DNA from 4 places in the Streptomyces sp. NPDC006294 genome. Region 4 is predicted to be linked to each of the others. Evidence: riboswitches for the same ligand, from Rfam matches in the RefSeq annotation. Region 4 holds a riboswitch; each other region holds the start of a gene.
The links. A riboswitch is a leader RNA that binds a small molecule or an ion and turns the genes downstream of it on or off. The one in region 4 is predicted to bind cobalamin.
Positions count from the first base shown of each region.

Region 1: linked by a shared signal. The riboswitch ahead of ACFYOP_RS15500 (hypothetical protein) and the one ahead of ACFYOP_RS22005 (iron ABC transporter permease) in region 4 are both predicted to bind cobalamin.
Region 2: linked by a shared signal. The riboswitch ahead of ACFYOP_RS12100 (energy-coupling factor ABC transporter permease) and the one ahead of ACFYOP_RS22005 (iron ABC transporter permease) in region 4 are both predicted to bind cobalamin.
Region 3: linked by a shared signal. The riboswitch ahead of ACFYOP_RS31830 (cobalamin biosynthesis protein) and the one ahead of ACFYOP_RS22005 (iron ABC transporter permease) in region 4 are both predicted to bind cobalamin.

Region 1 covers NZ_JBIAHV010000008.1:22,087-24,275, forward strand. The annotation lists gene ACFYOP_RS15490 (HTTM domain-containing protein) at 1-119, shown strand, start outside; tRNA gene ACFYOP_RS15495 (tRNA-Ser) at 326-441, opposite strand; gene ACFYOP_RS15500 (hypothetical protein) at 655-894, opposite strand; cobalamin riboswitch at 1,074-1,194, opposite strand; gene ACFYOP_RS15505 (DUF4231 domain-containing protein) at 1,316-2,189, opposite strand, start outside.
Region 2 covers NZ_JBIAHV010000006.1:92,253-94,441, forward strand. The annotation lists gene ACFYOP_RS12095 (energy-coupling factor ABC transporter substrate-binding protein) at 1-275, opposite strand, end outside; gene ACFYOP_RS12100 (energy-coupling factor ABC transporter permease) at 272-961, opposite strand; cobalamin riboswitch at 991-1,187, opposite strand; gene ACFYOP_RS12105 (PTS fructose transporter subunit IIA) at 1,399-1,809, opposite strand; gene dhaL (dihydroxyacetone kinase subunit DhaL) at 1,806-2,189, opposite strand, start outside.
Region 3 covers NZ_JBIAHV010000025.1:19,111-21,299, forward strand. The annotation lists gene ACFYOP_RS31830 (cobalamin biosynthesis protein) at 1-765, opposite strand, end outside; cobalamin riboswitch at 899-1,032, opposite strand; gene ACFYOP_RS31835 (hypothetical protein) at 1,164-1,385, opposite strand; gene ACFYOP_RS31840 (inorganic phosphate transporter) at 1,398-2,189, opposite strand, start outside.
Region 4 covers NZ_JBIAHV010000012.1:51,915-54,103, forward strand. The annotation lists gene ACFYOP_RS22000 (ABC transporter ATP-binding protein) at 1-246, opposite strand, end outside; gene ACFYOP_RS22005 (iron ABC transporter permease) at 246-1,355, opposite strand; cobalamin riboswitch at 1,459-1,592, opposite strand; gene ACFYOP_RS22010 (ATP-binding cassette domain-containing protein) at 1,695-2,189, opposite strand, start outside.

The DNA.
Region 1 (2,189 bases), on a different contig from region 4:
GCGGCATCCGACGAACAGGCATCACTGCGGAGGAAGCCTCCCCCGACTCCGGGACGACACCTGCCGCGGTACCTCCACAGCCCGGCCGGGCAGGCGACGCACACCCCGCAGGCCTGTGAAGAACGGAGTGGGGCCGCTCCCGGCACCCGAGTGCCTCGTTCGGACGCAGTGGCTCTCGGGTCCGGGACGCAGACGAGCGACCTGGCTGGCCACACGCACCGGTCAACGGTGGGACACCCCGCCCCAGGGTGAGACAAGGTGAACGCCAAGGGCGCGGCTCCGAACCGGAGCCGCGCCCTCTGACCTGCTACTTCTCTGACCTGCAAGCGGTGGGTGTGGGATTTGAACCCACGGTGACTCGCGCCACGACGGTTTTCAAGACCGCCACGCGTAACGCGCGCGTCCTGGTCTCACCTGCAGTTATGAGCGCACGGCGACCGCTATTCAGCCCTGTGGCCCACAGATGGCCCAGTAGCCAGGCCCTCGGGGCCAGTGACAGTCTGCTGGCCGGCTGGTAACCAGAACAACGCAACCCAGCAGACCCGCGGCGGAGCTGCTCGCCACACCGAAATTTTCTTCTGCAGCAGCAGCAGCCGACAACGCAACGCCTGCGAGGGTTGTCGGCAACTGACCGCCGCCACACCTAACCGTCGACTACTGGACAGGCTCGGCCGCGCCCGGGGTGGTCGTCGATGTCGCGGGGTTGGCCGGGGTCTGTCCGAACCCGGGGGCGAGCAGCAGCGCCAGGACCATCGCCACGGCAGCCCCCGAGCCAATCGCCGTCCCCAGATCGCCGCGGCCGGCGGTACGGGCGGTGTACTTGAAGACCGTGATGCCGACGGCAATGCTCACGACAAGGAGCAGGGCCGCCAGCGGCGCGATCTGAATAGTCACGAAGTCCTCCTGGCTGTCTCCGCCGGTGACGGCGGCAACTCGTCTGCGCGCTCGCACAGACCTCGCCCCTTCGTTGGAGAGACCTGGAGGTCGACAGCAAGAAAGCTCGATCCATATGGATCGAGCTTCAAGTCGATGTCCCGAAGCCCTCCCAGAAGGGCACGGGCGCGCGGACACGCTCGGGCACGTTCTGGATGGGCAGGTCCTCGGACTGACGCCTGGAGGCGCACACCGTTGCGGGACAGTTCCGGATTCGCACCGGATCCCCCTGCGTCCAGGGCCCATTGTACGGCCACGGAGTGCGGACCACGGCCCGGAAGTGAAGGACTGAACCAGGGCAGCAGAGCGGTGCACTCCAGCCCGTGCGACCTCGAGGGTCTCGGGCGAGGTGGGCGTCTGACCGCAGTCCAGCCGCCGCCAGTCAGATGACCTCTTGCTGTCCCTGGTTGGGTTGCTCTAGCTGCTGTTGGCGCTTGCGCTGCTCTACCCTCAGCGTCTCGACGTTCTCGGCCAGTTTCTCCAGGTTGGCCGCCTCGTCCTGCTGGTTGTACGGGGAGATCGCCAAGTCAAAGGCAGTGACGTGCTGTTCGATCGCGTCGGAAGTCTGCTGAAGGTTGAAAGCGCGTTCCCGGTACTTGAAGTAGCCAGTCACCGCAGTGGTCAGCGACACGAATGCCCCGAGAGAGATCATAATTGCCTTGCCGGGCTGCGGCTGCTCGTAGACGGCCGAGGTCACCATCATGGCCACTGACGCAACGAAGAGGCCCCACTGAAAGAAGTTGTGCACCCGTCGATAACGCCGCGTCTCGCGCCGCAACCGGTCGATCTCCTGCGGGATCGACTCCCGGTAGGAGTGCTGCCGATCCTTCGAGGACCGTGCCCCGGTGGACGCTTCGAGGATGCGCCGCTCCTCCAAAAGGTCGACTTCTAGTCTCAATTCCGCAACCGACTTCGGCTCCACCCCCTTCGGCTGACCGGTGCTCATGCGCCGGCCAAAGACGAACACCACCAGGAGCAGTGCAAGGAGCACACCACCTGCCGCGTTATACGGTCGCATGTCCACCTGGCGCCAGGTCACCGCGGTGACCACTGCCGCAGCGGAGAGCAGAAGAGCTCCGGTCAGGGCCGAGCCCACGGTCAAGAAACGCGAAATCCGGGACAGCTGTATCTGACTACTCAGCGCTGCATACGTACGCCGGTAGGCCAAGGCCCGTTCCACATGGGATACATCGACACGACCAGCCTCGGCTGCGCCCTCCTCCGTATCGCCTCTCCCATTCTCGCGACCCCTATCG
Region 2 (2,189 bases), on a different contig from region 4:
CGGCGCAGCCCGAAGTAGTACGCCAGCACGCCCGCGCCGAGCGCCGCCTGCAGGGAGAACAGCGCCGACTCGATCTCGCCGGACGGCGGTTCGTACAGCGGGGAGAACCAGGGCTCGTAGTCCGGTTCGAGCTCCGTGATCGCCGTCTCGGCCTCCCCGTCCGAGCCGGTGAACGGCTCGGCCTTGTGGTCCCCGAGCCCCAGCACCAGGGGCAGGACGGCCAGGGCCGCAACGGCCAGCAGGAGCAGGGCGTTGATCCTCGCGTTACGGTTCATCGGACCGTTGCCTCCTTCTTCGCACCCGGAACCAGCACGCCCAGCCTGGTCAGTTCGCCCTTGCTGGACCGGCTGAGCAGCCGCATCACCAGCACGGTGAGCAGGCCCTCGCTGACCGCCAGCGGGATCTGCGTGAGCGCGAAGATCCCGCCGAACTTCGCCAGCGAGCCCGCCACGCCGCTGCCCGGGTCGGGGAAGGCGAGCGCCAGTTGGACGGTGGTCACGCAGTACGTGGACAGGTCGGCGGTGAACGCGCCGAAGAACACGCTCACCATCAGCGGCGCCCCGGACCGGCGCAGCAGCCGGTACACCCCGTACCCCGCCCAGGGGCCGACGACCGCCATCGAGAAGACGTTGGCGCCGAGCGTGGTCAGACCGCCGTGCGCCAGCAGCAGTGCCTGGAAGAGCAGCGTGATGGTGCCGAGTACCGCCATGATCGGCGGTCTGAACAGGATCGCGCCGAGACCGGTACCGGTCGGGTGCGAGCAACTGCCGGTCACCGACGGGATCTTCAGCGCCGACAGGACGAACGTGAAGGCGCCCGCAGCGCCGAGCAGCAGGGTCGAATCGGGATTGGACCTGACCTCGCGGGTCAGGGCGCGTACGCCGTGGACGACGAACGGGGCGGAAGCGACGCCCCAGGCGGCCGCGTGCAACGGGGGCAGATACCCCTCGGCTATATGCATGATGTGGGAGACCCTCTCCAGCACCTCGTGGATGGACAACGCACCCTGGCCGGTCTCCTGGCTGACGGGTCATGCCGCCCGTACTCCGCCTTCCCGGGCACCACGCGCAGGCGCGGTGTCCCAGTGGCTCCCCGTGAGGGGTCGGAGCCGGACTTCCCGATCACAGTGGCGAGGGCCGCACCGGTACCGCACCGGTTTCCCGAACACCAAGGCCCCGTGACAGTAATGCGCCGACCAGCGACATCACAAGCCGCGCACGGGCGCACCGGGCCGCGACGGGGTGAGCCGTTCGCCACATCCGGGCCGGGGGCGGCGGCGCGGGTGGCTGTCCGCGGCCGCGGTATGTCCGGGTTCGCGGCGGCGGCGCCGCACGGTTCACGGCCGCCGCACCTCGCCTCTCGCGGCGGCGGTGCCCGAGGGGCCGCCGCAGCCGTACGTCACACTTTGCGGTAGTCGTACGCCTCCGAGGCCGCCGCCTCCACCGCGTCCAGGTCGGCCCCGGCGGAGGCCGTCACCAGGGCCGCCACCGCGCCCTCCACGAACGGCGCGTCCACCAGCCGGGTCCCGTCGGGCAGTTCGTCGCCCTCGGCCAGCAGCGCCTTGACCGTCAGCACGGCGCTGCCCAGGTCCACCAGGACCGCGACGCCCGCCCCGCCGTCGACCTGCTCCGCCGCCGCGGTGATCAGTTCGGCGCTGGTGCCGAGACCGCCGTCCGGGGTCCCGCCGGCCGGCGCCACCGGGGCCGTACCGCCGCCGCCCGCGAGCCCCTTGGCCAGTTCGGCGACGGCGGCGGCGACCTCCCTGCTGTGCGAGACCAGCACGATCCCGACCTGCCCGCCGCCGCTCATGCCGTCTCCACCGTCTCGGCGAGCGCGGCGACCAGCAGGGCGGAGGACGTGGCTCCGGGGTCCTGGTGGCCGATGCTGCGCTCACCGAGATAGCTCGCCCTGCCCTTGCGCGCCTGCAACGGCACCGTCGCCAGGGCCCCTTGCTCGGCCGCCTCGCGGGCCGCGGCGAACGACCCGGTGCTGTCACCGAGCGCCGCCACCGCCGGCTCGAGGGCGTCCAGCATCGTCTTGTCGCCCGCCTTCGCGCCGCCCAGCTGCGCCACCGCGGCGACCCCCGTCCGCAGCGCCTCCGCGAGCTGCGCGGGCGTCACCTCCGCGTCGTCGCCCAGCGCCTTGCCGGTGCGCCGCAGCAGCGTCCCGTACAGCGGGCCCGACGCGCC
Region 3 (2,189 bases), on a different contig from region 4:
CAGCCGTACGCCGAGGGCGCCCGCGAAGGACGCCTCCACGGGGCCCGCGTTGGGGCTCGGGTGCTTGGCGGCGTCCGCCCGCCAGGCCCGTACGGCGCCTCGCGGGTCGGGCCCGCCCAGGGCCGCCAGCACGGCGGTCAGCCGGGCGCCCGGCCAGCCGGCGACGTCGTCGAGGCGGGCCGAGGCCCAGCCGTAGCGCCGGTGGCGCGGCGACCTGTGGCCGACCATCGCGTCCAGGGTGTTCACCGCCCGGAAGCCCACCAGCCCGGGCACGCCGGCCACGGCGCCCCACACGAGGGCGCCCACGACCGCGTCGGAGGTGTTCTCGGCGACGGACTCCACGACGGCGCGGGCGATCTGCTGCTCGTCCAGGGCCTGCGGATCGCGGCCGCACAGATGGGGCAGCCGCTCGCGCGCGGCCTCGACGTCCCCGGCGGCCAGCGCCTCTCCGACGGCCGTGGCCTCACGGCCGAGCGTCGTGCCCCCGAGGACGGCCCAGGTGGCGGCGGCGGTCAGGGCGAGCGAGGCGGCGGGGGAGCGGCGTACGGCACGTGCGGCCAGGGCCGCCGCGGCCACGGCTCCGCCGGCGCACAGCGCGGTGTGCAGGGCCCCTCGGCCCCGGTGGTCACGCCACAGCGCACGCTCGACGGCGCCCGCGGCCCGCCCGAACACGGCGACCGGATGCCCCCGGCGGGGATCGCCCAGGAGTCGGTCGCCGACGAGGCCGGCCGCGGCGCCGTACACGAAGATCCGGTCGGCGCGCACGGGATCAGCCGTCCGAGGGGAGATGTCCGCAGGGACGGGGTCCGACAGGCAGTGCGGGCAAGGCGGGCAGTGCAGACAGGGCAGTACCGCGGCCGGGCATGGCAGGAGTCCTCACTCAGGGTCCGCGCCCTGGTTCGACGTGACCGGCGGCGAGAGTTCCTGGCTCCCCGGGTGGTGTCCCCGGGTGACAGTGGCGGGACCGCGCCGGATTCGCACCGGACTTCCTCTTCTGCCGCCGTAGATGGCCCCGGCAGTCCACCATGTGCGCGAACGCCCGTCAACTCACCCTTGACCTGCTGCGGGACAGTGTGCGCAGTCCCACACGGGCGGACACGCGAAGGCCGGGCCGGACCCACCCGTGGGTGCGTCCGGCCCGGCCTCCGTGCGGCTATGGGACGTCAGGTGACGATCAGATAGATCCCGTAGGCCACCGCCGCCGCGCAGAGCGCGAAGCACGCGTACGCGCCGGTGCGGGTCAGCACGCCGGAACCGGCGGTCTGCGTGCCGGACCCCTGCTTGCTCAGGCCCACGATGCCCAGGGTGAACAGGCCCACCAGGGCGACGGTGGCGACGAGGCTCACGCCGAACACGGAGCCGAGGGCTACCCAGTCGATCTTCATGCTGCTGCTTCCTTACACCGCGGCCGGACGGACCGGCTCGGGGTCGGCGGGGGCCGGGACAGTGGTCTTCAGTTCGCCGACGGGCGGCGGGGTGACGGCCGTGACGGCGTCCGTGACGACGTCCGCGGGCTCCTCGGTGTCGACGTCGTTGACGTTGGTGTGGTCGACGACCTGACGGCGCGAGATGAACCAGATCGCGATGCAGGAGCCGACGAGGAAGGCGGCGACGGCCGCGACACCCCAGCCGCCCTGCTTGGTGACGTACTCGGAGATCGCCGCGACGAGTCCGGCGGCCGGCAGGGTCAGACCCCAGGCCACGAACATCCGGGTGGCGGTGGACCAGCGGACCACGCCGCCCTTGCGGCCGAGGCCCGCGCCCATGACGGCGCCGGAGCAGGAGTGCGTGGTCGACAGCGAGAAGCCGAGGTTCGAGGAGGCGAGGATCACGCTGGCCGCGCTGGTCTGGGCGGCGAAGCCCTGCTGCGGCTGGAGGTCCGTGAGGCCCTTGCCCATGGTGCGGATGATGCGCCAGCCGCCGAGGTAGGTGCCGAGCGCGATCGCCATACCGGCCGAGACGATGACCCACATCGGAGGGTTGGACCCGGGGGCGACGACATTGCCGGCGACCAGGGCGAGCGTGATGATGCCCATGGTCTTCTGGGCGTCGTTGGTGCCGTGCGCCAGGGAGACGAGACCGGCGGAGGCGATCTGACCGGCGCGGTACCCCTTGGCGGTGGCCTTCGCGTCGGTGTTCCTGTCGACCCGGTACGTCAGCCGCGCCGCCAGCATGGCGGCGAGACCGGC
Region 4 (2,189 bases):
GGGCAGGGCGGCCAGGCGGCGGGCGCCTTCGCGCGCGCTGAGGGTGTGCAGGTCCTCACCGTCGAGCCGGACCGTGCCGGCCGAGGGGCGCAGCGCCCGGTAGACGCAGCGCAACAGCGTGGACTTGCCGCTGCCGTTGGGCCCGACGAGCCCGACGACCTGCCCGCTGTCCGCCCGGAGCGTGACCTCCGCCACCAGCCGCGCGCCGGCGATCTCGACGGTCAGTGCAGCTGTCTCGACGCGCATCAGGCGCCTCCGAAACTGTAGGAGCGGCGGCGCATCAGCAGGACGAAGCACGGCACGCCGATGACGGCGGTCAGTACGCCCACCGGCAGTTCGACGGGAGCGAGCACCACACGCGACAGGATGTCCACCCAGATCAGCAGGACGGCGCCCGCGAGCGGGGCGACGGCCAGCAGCCGGCGATGGTCCGCGCCGACCAGCATCCGTGCGGCGTGCGGAACCATCAGGCCGACGAAACCGATCGCACCGCTCACGGCGACCACCGCCCCCGTGACGGCGGCGCAGACCAGGAACAGCTCCTTGCGCAGCCGTCTCGCGTCCACCCCCAGCGCGGCCGCGGTCTCGTCCCCCATCGCCAGGGCGTTCAGACGGCGCGCCGCCACAGTGAGGTGGGCCAGACCGGCGAGCACGGCTCCCGCGGCGATCGGCACGGATGCCCAACTGGCCCCGCCGAGGCTCCCGAGCAGCCACATCATCGCGGACCGGGCAGCCTCGCCGCGTTCGGCCGCGAACACCATGAAGGTGGTGACGGCCGAGAAGCCGTAGTACATCGCGGTGCCCGTCAGGACGAGCCGCAGCGGGGTCAGACCGTCAGCGGTGCGGGCGATCGTGTACACCAGCGTCATGGCGAGGAGAGCGGAGAGGAAGGCCGCCGTGGACAGGGCCCACAGGCCGAGAGCGCCGAAGGCTCCGAAGAGGAGGACGGCATTGGCTCCGACGGCCGCGCCCGAGGAGATGCCGAGGACGAACGGGTCGGCGAGGGCGTTGCGGACCATGGCCTGTACGGCGACGCCGATGGCGGACAGGCCGGCCCCGACGACGGCGGCCAGCACGGCTCGTGGGAAGCGCAGTTCCCACACGATGGTGTACGCCGGGACTTCGTCGGGGGATATGGATCCGCCGGTCAGCCCGGCCCACAGATGCCGCAGCACCTCGCCCCAGGACAGCCCCGACGCCCCCATCCCTGCCCCGCAGACGATGGAGAGCACGAGCGCGGCGCACAGGGCGGCAAGAAGGGGCGGCAGGGATACACGCCTGGGCGGCGCGGGGCCGGTGCCGGTACGCGCCGTGTGAGGTGGCGCGGCCGGTTCGAGTTCGAGGGGGGTGGCCACGGGCGGTTCGCCTTCGCCTCGGGCCGTGCACCCACGGGAGCACAGGCGCGGCGCGGGACGCGGGGCGCCCTGTGCAGCACCCTCTCGCAGTCCACGGCGAATCGACAGGAGCCTTCACCGCCGCGGGTGATCGGGCTCGCGGGGCCATTGTGGGGCTCCGCCTACCGTTGCGGGTCAGCGCCGGACTTCGACCGGACTTCCCCCGCGGGGCGACTTGCAGCATAGCGTGTGCGAAAGGGCGCCCGTCCGTCATCTCCGTCTTCTCTGTCACCTCCGTCATCGAGAGGATGCGGCTCACGCGAGCACGGGGGTCGGGCCGGTCCGCCTCCCGGACCGGGCTCAGGCGCGTGCCCGCGTCGGCAGTCGTGCGGTGGTCTCCATCAGCCGGACGGTGAACGGGTGTCGCGGGGCGGTGAGGAGCTGCCGCGCCGGTCCCTCCTCGACGAGGTCGCCGGCCTCCAGCACGGCGATGCGGGTGGCCGTCGCGGCTGTGGCCAGGTCGTGTGTGATCAGGACCAGGGACAGGTCGCCCCGGTCGCGCACGAGTCCGGCGAGCGTGTCGAGGATCGCCCGCCGGGTGACCGTGTCGAGGCCGGAGGTGATCTCGTCGCAGATCAGCACACGGGGCCGGGCCAGCAGGGCGCGGGCCAGCGCGGCGCGCTGGAGTTCACCGCCGGACAGCCGGCCGGGGCGACGGCGTACGAGGTCTTCGGTCAGGCCGAGGCCGGCGAGCGTGGCCAGCGCTTCGGCCAGGGCGTCCGCCTCGGCCGTCCCCCGCAGCCGCACCGCCGTCCGGGCCACCTGGTCCAGGACCGGGCGGTGTTCGTCGAACGC